2 regions of the Rhizobium sp. RCC_161_2 genome follow, and region 1 is predicted to be linked to the other one. Evidence: predicted binding sites of a transcription regulator. Region 1 holds the regulator's gene; the other holds the start of a gene.
What was found. Region 1 encodes LexA, which represses DNA repair genes until DNA is damaged. Its sites were predicted from a motif close to TGTTCNNNNTGTGTTCNG; they were not measured.
Positions count from the first base shown of each region.

Region 1 (4,376 bases):
CGACGATCACTTCGGAATTGGTGCTCATGCTATCTCCTCGAAGGCGAACAACGCGCCCTGTCCGGGGGCGGGCTTTGCCAGAATACGATTGTTCTTACGCGTGTATGTGACGCCGTTAGCAGCCAAATGCGACGATGTCACGGAAAGATCGCATGTCCTGAAAAGGATTGCGCGCGCCCGAAGGCCAGGATCGCCCGTCGGCAAGGGAAAATCGTAAAAAGCTTCCATGCCTTGCGGGGTCAGGACCTCGATCCTGGCGTTCGCCGTCTCGATCGTCAGCCCGAAGGAATGTTCCGATATCTTTGATCCGTCGGCAACCCGTTCGAAGAAGCCCCGAAACACGGTTGGCTTGGGCGTCGAAACAGCAACGCGCGCAATGCCGGTCACACCATTGGCATGCCGCTCCAGGGCATCACGATCAGCCGGCAAAGGGTTGATGCGCTGGCAGCAGAAGGCCAGGAAATCCGGGGACCGCAGGTCGGCCGCGAAAGCGAGACGGAAACCGGCGATGGTTTCCGAGCCATCCGGCATACGCATCGGCCTCTCGAAATCCAGCATCCGCCCAGCAGACATGGCATTGGCCAGGAACCGCTTGTCATCGGCGACGGCATCCTTCGTGCCGAGAACGATGGCCGAAAACCCTTCCTCACTGACGCGAAAACGATAGGCCTGGTCACGGGCAACGAAAACATTGCCTTCCTCGATGCTCGCTTCGTATTGCTCTTGCGACGCGACGCCTAGGGGCTCCAGATAGGTCTTGTCGGAAAAGAACACGCAGGCATTCTCGGTGCCGAAGGGATGGCGCGCATCGGCGGCGACGGTAAAACCAAGCTTGCCCAGCCGTTCCCGCGCCATGGCAATATTGACCGTCGGCAGTACGAGATGATCCAGCGGATGCGGCGATGAAACCATGGCTTCCCCCTTGATGCATGTCGCAGGTTTGCGCTCTTCCGACGCTCAATTCAAGATGAAAACGCAGCGTTTAAAACCAGGCCGATCGCAAATGGGAGGGCTCATTATCGAATGTGTTGCAACTGCGCGGAAGCCGGGATTGCTCCGGGTTTCAGTGGTTATCGGCTCTCATTTCCGCAGAATCGATCATCGTCGATTTCCGCATATGCTTCATTGATCAGCGCTGAATACTCCGCCGTTCTGCTTACTCGGGACTTGTTATGTTCCCCTTTATTTGATGCGCCGGCAAAACATTCATCGAAAATTAGGGACTTGCGGAACACATATGGAACATATAGTGTCCGTTCTGGATTTGTTTCACGACACCTTCACGATTCTGGGGTTCAAATACGATGTTGACACGCAAGCAGCAGGAACTGCTTCTCTTCATTCACGAACGGATGAAGGAGTCCGGCGTTCCACCTTCTTTCGATGAAATGAAGGATGCGCTGGACCTTGCGTCCAAGTCGGGCATTCATCGTTTGATCACGGCTCTGGAAGAGCGCGGCTTCATCCGCCGACTGCCGAATCGGGCTCGGGCGCTGGAGGTCATCAAGCTGCCGGAAGCCTATAGTCCAAGCCTGCAGCCGCGCCGCGGCTTCTCGCCGAGTGTCATCGAAGGCAGCCTGGGCAAGCCCCAGCCCGTACAGCCGCCGGCCCCCGCCAAGCCGGCAAATGACGAGAACAACAGCGCCGTTTCGGTGCCGGTCATGGGTCGCATCGCTGCCGGTGTTCCAATCTCGGCCATCCAGAACAATACCCACGATATCACTGTCCCCGCCGACATGCTTGGCTCCGGCGAGCATTATGCGCTCGAGGTCAAAGGCGACTCGATGATCGATGCCGGCATCTTCGATGGCGACACCGTCATTATCCGCAACAGCACGACCGCCAATCCCGGCGATATCGTCGTTGCCTTGGTCGACGATGAAGAGGCGACATTGAAGCGCTTCCGCCGCAAAGGTGCCTCGATCGCACTTGAGGCGGCTAACCCTGCCTACGAGACCCGTATTTTCGGACCGGATCGCGTCAAAGTGCAGGGCAAGCTCGTCGGCCTTATCCGCCGCTATCACTGATAGGTGACACGGGCGCGATCGGTGCGCCGAATGTGCCCGTTCGCCAATCATAGGAGCGATGCAAGTTCCACGGCCGCGTTAGAGTATCATACGCGGTCGAGACGATTGGCTTGCCGGCACTGAGATCCATTTCGATAGATCCTGTTCGCCGCAATGTGGCCCCTGTGAACAGCATGGCACCCGAGCGGCAGCGATCGAGCCGCAGCCGGACAGGGGTGACGACGATATTGGCAGTGTCACAGGCGGGAGAGAGATAGGCCGCATCCTCGATGGTGATGAGCATATCGCCATTGTCCAGCATCGCCACGCACCACGCCCGTTTCTGGCAGGCAAAGCCACCCTCCCCCGCTTTATCCAATGCGGCATCCATCGCCTTGCGGACAGCGTTCTCTTCGTCGACAGTCAGGCGGCGGTTCCTGTCCGACTTGCCGATCTTGGGAAGCTGGCTATCGGGTGGAAGCATTGTCGGCGGGCGGAGATCGGTCATCGCCAGTGCCCTTTGCCACTGCTCGAAAATGAAATCAGGCGGCTTTTCGCGATTGGTCGTCAGAGCATCGTCCCGCCGCAAGGCTACCAGCGTGCCATCCTCGGAAATCATTAGATCGGGCTTGTGGGCATCAGGAACAAGCGCCGCAACGACAACCGAGCCAATCATCAGCAACACGCCCGCATGCCGCAACCATGTCTTCAGCAAAGCCATCAATACGAAGCCGGCAATGAATGTCGGGAACAGCCAGACCGGCATGCGGCCGAAAGGAATATTGCCACCCCAGGAGGCGACAGTCTTGGCGATGAGGATGACGATATCCAGCCCCTCGCCAGTGATCTGCCAGAACCATGCATCTAGGCCAAAGGGCATCAGTAGCATCGCGGCCATGCCGAACGGCATGACGATGAAGGAAACGATCGGCATGGCCGCCAGATTGGCGGCAAGGCCATAGGTCGACAGCCGATGAAAATGCTCGATCGAGAAGATCGCCGTCGATGCACCGCCGAGAAAGGAGGTCGACAATACGCCGCCGAAGAAACGCGAGACGAAGAGCAGCGGACGCAATATCCGAAACCGCGAAAGAACGCTCTCCCGATGCCGCCGACGCGTCCAGAGCGAATAGCCGGACACCAAAGCCAGCGTCGCGGCGTAGGACATCTGGAAACTCGGTCCCAACGCTTGCGATGGGGAAAGGACAAGTATGATGATCGCCGATAGTGCGACATTGCGCAGGCTGATGGAGGGCCGGTCGAAAAGCACGGCAACCAGCATGATCGCCATCATGATGAAGGCGCGCTCCGCTGAAACACCGAAACCCGAAATCAGGTAATAGGCAGTGACCGTCAGCAGCGCGCCGATGGCCGCGATCTTCTTCGTCGGCCACGCCTGTGCCACCCCGAAGAACAGGCTGAGGGTATAGCGCAGGCCGACATAGAAGATGCCAGCCGAGAGAGCCATGTTCAGGCCGGAAATGGCGATGATATGGGTCAGACCCGCCGCCCGCAGCGCCTCTGTCGTGTCATCCGATATTGCGCGTCTCTCATCGGTGACAAGCGCTGCCGCAAAGGCACCGGTATCGCCGGGCAGGGTCTTCCTGATCCTGTCACCAATGCTGTTGCGCAAACCCGCAAGCCAGATATCCGCTTTATCGAGAAGAGTTCCATCGCCGATATCGCCGGCAGGTGACATGAGTGCCGGTGTTCCAAAGGCAAAACCATTCGCGCCGATGCCGTTGAAATATGCGCTGAAGGCAAAATCGTTGAGGCCCGGCAGGGCGGGTCCCGCCGGCGGGGTCAGCCGCACCCTGCCCTGGATGCGATCACCGAGTTGGAAGGGCTGCGGCTGTTTGCGCACGAAAATGGTAACCCGCTCCGGTGCCCGGCGGATGCTCGGTTTCTCGGTTGCTTCAAGTGCAACGACATAACGCCAGCGCCCGTTATCGTCCGATTCGCGTCGTTCGATCCGCCCGGTAATCGTGGTCGTCACGGCAGAGTCGAGCATGACGGTCGAGGCTCGCCAGGCCTCGCATTGGGCCAATCCCATGCCGCCGCATGTCAGCATTCCGGCCAGCAGAAGGTGCCGCAGCCAAGGCTCCGCGTGCTGCTTCAGAAAGAAAGCACCCGCCAAGATCAGGAGCGCCGCGAAGACAGCCTGCGGCGGCGGATCGGCGCCGGCTTTAAACCAGAAGATCGCGCCAAGACCGATATAGACCGGCACGAAGAGGAGCGCCCGCCCATGCGCCGCCTCCTCTTCGACCGATTGGTAGATGCCGAGTCTGATCCGGTTCGCGGCCAGATGCAGCCGCGTCACCGATGAGGCCTGATCCTGTGTCCGATCCACCGGCCTGATTTCGGCCGAAA
Region 1 is NZ_JBFUPL010000002.1:635,745-640,120, forward strand. It holds gene kdsA (3-deoxy-8-phosphooctulonate synthase) at 1-28, opposite strand, end outside; gene AB6803_RS07225 (VOC family protein) at 25-912, opposite strand; gene lexA (transcriptional repressor LexA) at 1,305-2,027, shown strand; gene AB6803_RS07235 (ComEC/Rec2 family competence protein) at 2,008-4,376, opposite strand, start outside.

Region 2 (4,376 bases), on a different contig from region 1:
TGCGGCCCGACTGGTATTTCCAGGCGACAGAGACAATCAAGGGAGATGCATGATGGCTGGCCCAAGCGAAGCAAGACCCTTCATTCCCGTCGGCATCGCCGTGCTGACCGTTTCCGATACGCGCACGCTGGCCGACGACAAATCCGGCGACACGCTAGTCGCCCGCATCGCGGAGGCCGGCCACAGGCTGGCGGCCCGCGCCATCGTCCCCGACGACAAAGAGCGTATCCGCGGCCAGGTGGAAGCCTGGACGCGCGACAAGACCATCGACGTCGTCATCACGACCGGCGGCACCGGCTTTACCGGCCGCGACGTGACGCCCGAGGCGCTGGAGCCCCTGTTCGAAAAGCGGATGGACGGCTTTTCCGAAGTGTTCCATCGCATTTCCTACGACAAGATCGGCACGGCAACCATCCAATCGCGGGCAACCGGCGGCGTCGCCAACGCCACCTTCATCTTCGTGCTGCCCGGCTCGCCCGGCGCCTGCAAGGATGCCTGGGATGGGATCTTGAAGGCGCAGCTCGACTATCGCCACATGCCCTGCAATTTCGTCGAGATCATGCCGCGCCTTGACGAGCACCTGAAACGTGGCTCCGGCACCAACTGAGATTGGCGTTTCGCTGAGATAACGCGGCCGGCCTTCTGGGTTGCTATGCCTTCGGCCCGGGAAGAACAGGAATAGAATCCCAATTCTGACCGGTGAGAATGACGCAGCTGCGGCCGGAGACATCGGTGATCATCATTGTCCAGCTGCCGCTTTCAGCGGCGAAGATTTCGACGATCGTCTTTGAATCGAGCTGACCGATAGCCGAGGGTTTCTCGGAATAGTGCCCATCAAGAAAAGTGGCGATTTCGGCGCGCTTGGCGCAAGCGAGTGTCGCCTGCGCGGCGGCTTGGTTAGGGAGAAGGATTGCCGTTGCCAAGACGGCCGTTCCGATAAGGCGGTTGAACATCGTGCGTTCCATGACGCACCTCCTTTCGCCGGAAATCCGGCAGAAGAGGAGAGTTCCGCTGACCTGTTCTGCCGCATACCGGCATCTTCATGGTCGACCGCCCGACGCGACACGCGAAAGGTGCCGCCACGAGAAAATTATGACAGCTATTCCGGTATTTACAAATGGAATCTGGATTGGCGGCAAGGCCAGGCCTACCGGGCCGCCCTCACGACCCAGGAGGGGATGAGTTCACTCGACAAGCGGCGACCCTTCAGCCCTTTGGCGAATTCGGCAAGCCGCATGCCGGACTTTGCGACTGCAATGGCTTGGCGCTTGGAGAGAAGCAGTCCGAGTTCCAGCGGCGGCGAGCCGCGTCTGATGCGCTGCAATAACGGCCGGCGATAGCCGCGCGACGCGGTGAAGCGGGCCGGCACCTTGTTCAGCGAGACATATTCGGCGATCTCATCGATCCAGCCCGCCTGCGGCCGCGCGCCGGGCTCGACCAGAAGCAGCCACTCGCCCCGCGCCGAGCGCAATATGTCCTTGATATCCCACTGCGAATAAAAACGGCAGCCGGCGGCGTCGGCAACCCGCGAGGTGCCGTCGCGCGAGCCGTGATCAAGCACAACGACATCGGAGACGAGCCCCTCGATCGCGCCCACCACCAATGCCGCCAATGTTTGTGCCAGCTCAGGTTCCTGGTCCTGGCATTCTATAATGACCGTCAACATTGCCCATTTATAGAGCGCCGCACAATTTATTGCCAGCGGCCAAGCTGAAAACCAGAGCGTTTAAGAAAAGAATCATATGCAACTCGAGAAGTGGCATTCCAGCCTCCACTCATCCCTGAATGAGGGGTGATTTTCCGCATTTTGTTCTTGCAATGTTCTCATTTGTCGGATAGGAATTTAATCAGCCTAGACGCGGCATGCAACGTCATAAACCGCCCCCGGAGTTACCGATGAACGAGCAGTCCCTTGCAGGGCAGGCCGCGTTTGCGCCTGCCAATACGGCAGATATTGCCAATGCTTTGATCGCCGACACTGGTCTCAGGGTCGAGATCGACCGCCGGCGTGGACGTGGCGCCGGGCTCAACCCGAGCGGCCGGTTCGAGCCGCTTCAGCGCGAGACATTCGATGACGGCTGGCAGACCCTTGAAGAGCTGCCGCCCTTCAAGACCGAAGTACAAATTGAAAAGCCGCGCACCGCGATCACCCGCAACGAATCCCCCGATATCCCCTTCGACCGCTCCATCAATCCCTATCGTGGCTGCGAACATGGCTGCATCTATTGTTTCGCGCGGCCGACGCATGCCTATATGGGCCTGTCGGCGGGACTCGATTTCGAAGCGAAGCTGTTTGCCAAACCGGATGCGGCGAAACTGCTGGAACGCGAGCTGGCAAAGCCCGGCTACAAGCCGCGCGTCATCGCCATCGGCACCAATACCGATCCCTATCAGCCGATCGAGAAGGAATGGCGGATCATGCGCCAGATCCTCGAAGTGCTGAACAAGGCGAACCATCCCGTCGCGATCGTCACCAAGTCGGCGCTGGTCATGCGCGATATCGATATCCTGAAGGAAATGGCCGCCAAGAATCTGGTGCGCGTCGGCCTCTCCGTGACGACACTCGACCGCAAGCTGGCCCGCACGATGGAACCGCGCGCCGCGACGCCACAGCGGCGACTGGAGGCGATCCGGGCACTCAGCAAGGCTGGCATCCAGACCGCGATCATGGTGGCGCCGATCATCCCCGCCCTCAACGACCATGAGATCGAGCGTATCCTCGATGCCGGCAAGGCCGCCGGCGCCATGGAGGCGAGCTATGTCATCCTGCGCCTGCCGCTGGAGGTCAGCCCGCTTTTTCGCGACTGGCTGTTGCAGAATTATCCGGATCGCTATCGCCACGTCATGTCGCTGATCCGTTCGATGCGCGGCGGCAAGGATTACGACGCCGATTTCAGCAAGCGCATGAAGGGCGCCGGCCCTTATGCCTGGCAGATCAGCCGCCGCTTCGAAATGGCGACCAGGCGGCTGGAACTGACGCGCCGCAATATCGCGTTGCGCGACGACCTGTTCGTGCCGCCGGATGGCAGCGGCGTGCAGCTCTCATTGCTCTGACCCTTTCCTCGCGGGTTTCCCTGCCCGCTGGAAGAGCCCCCCGGTTCGCCGCCATGATCCACCGGGGGCTTGCAGGAGATCGGGTGGTGTGCGAGCTTCGCCGCATGCCACGCCGCACATCACCCGATTCTCCCATGCTTTTCGACGAAGGCCCGATCGTTCCGACCTTCGAACTGGAACTGATTGCCCGCCGTGCCGGACATTGGCCGGTCGCCGGTGCCGACGAGGCGGGGCGCGGCCCCCTGGCCGGGCCGGTCGTCGCCGCGGCGGTCATTCTCGATCCCGAGCGTATCCCGGAGGGATTGAACGATTCCAAGCAGCTTACAGCTGCCCGACGCGAAGCGCTGTTCATCGAAATCCTGGCAACGGCGACGGTCTCCATCGCCTCATCGAGCGCCACCCGCATCGACGTCACGGATATCCGCAAGGCGAGCCTCGATGCCATGCGCCGCGCCATATGCAGCCTCGCCATACCCGCGAGCTACGTTTTGACGGATGGGCTTGATGTGCCGGCAGGGCTCGCCTGCCCGGGAAAGGCCGTGGTCAAGGGCGACGCACGGTCCTTTTCCATCGCAGCCGCCTCGATCGTCGCCAAGGTGACGCGCGACCGGATGATGGCACGGGCCGGCGACGTCTTCCCTGCCTATGGCTTTGCCGCCCATGCCGGCTACGGCACGGCTCAACACCGCGCCGGCATCGAGAAGCACGGCCCCTGCTCGCTGCATCGCATGAGCTTTCGGCCGCTGCGAAGGGACGAGGCCTGACGGCTATTATCCGACAAGGCCAGCGATGATCTTCTCCCGGTTCTCGCTGATATAGCCAATATCGTTTCGGTAAACGCGGTCATGGCCGTCCAGAAGATCGCCGCGGTATTTCTCGACGCCACGCGCCGCTTCGCCTTCCATGAAACCAACCAGCGCATCCAGCCGTTCGATGATCATGTCCGGCAATGCCGGACGTCGCGCCGCCTCCAAGCCATAGGCGTCGAGGAAAATGCGGGCACGACGGGTCTGCGTGTCCAGCCCGCCGAGGCTCTCCGCCGCAATACCGGTGGACAGAGGCGCCCAGCGATAGAGAGCATAGGCAAGATCCCAACCGCGCGGACCGGGATGGGCCGTTTCAAAGTCGATGATGCCCGTCACGGCGCCTTCGTTCAGGACAACATTGTAGGGCGCGAAATCACCGTGGCAGATGACTTCGATCGGCCTGCGCGACGACATCTGCCATTCCTGCCACGCTGCCATCTCCGACAGAAACAGCGCCGTACAATCATGATAGCGCCGCAACAGAGACGCTGCCGACCGCAAGGCCGTCTCGGATCG
Region 2 is NZ_JBFUPL010000008.1:131,036-135,411, forward strand. It holds gene AB6803_RS20735 (4-(cytidine 5'-diphospho)-2-C-methyl-D-erythritol kinase) at 1-53, shown strand, start outside; gene moaB (molybdenum cofactor biosynthesis protein B) at 53-607, shown strand; gene AB6803_RS20745 (hypothetical protein) at 651-965, opposite strand; gene AB6803_RS20750 (glycosyltransferase family 2 protein) at 1,148-1,666, opposite strand; gene AB6803_RS20755 (PA0069 family radical SAM protein) at 1,897-3,054, shown strand; gene AB6803_RS20760 (ribonuclease HII) at 3,159-3,818, shown strand; gene AB6803_RS20765 (phosphotransferase) at 3,825-4,376, opposite strand, start outside.
Region 2: the regulator LexA is predicted to act here: its motif matches at 1,809-1,826, upstream of AB6803_RS20755 (PA0069 family radical SAM protein).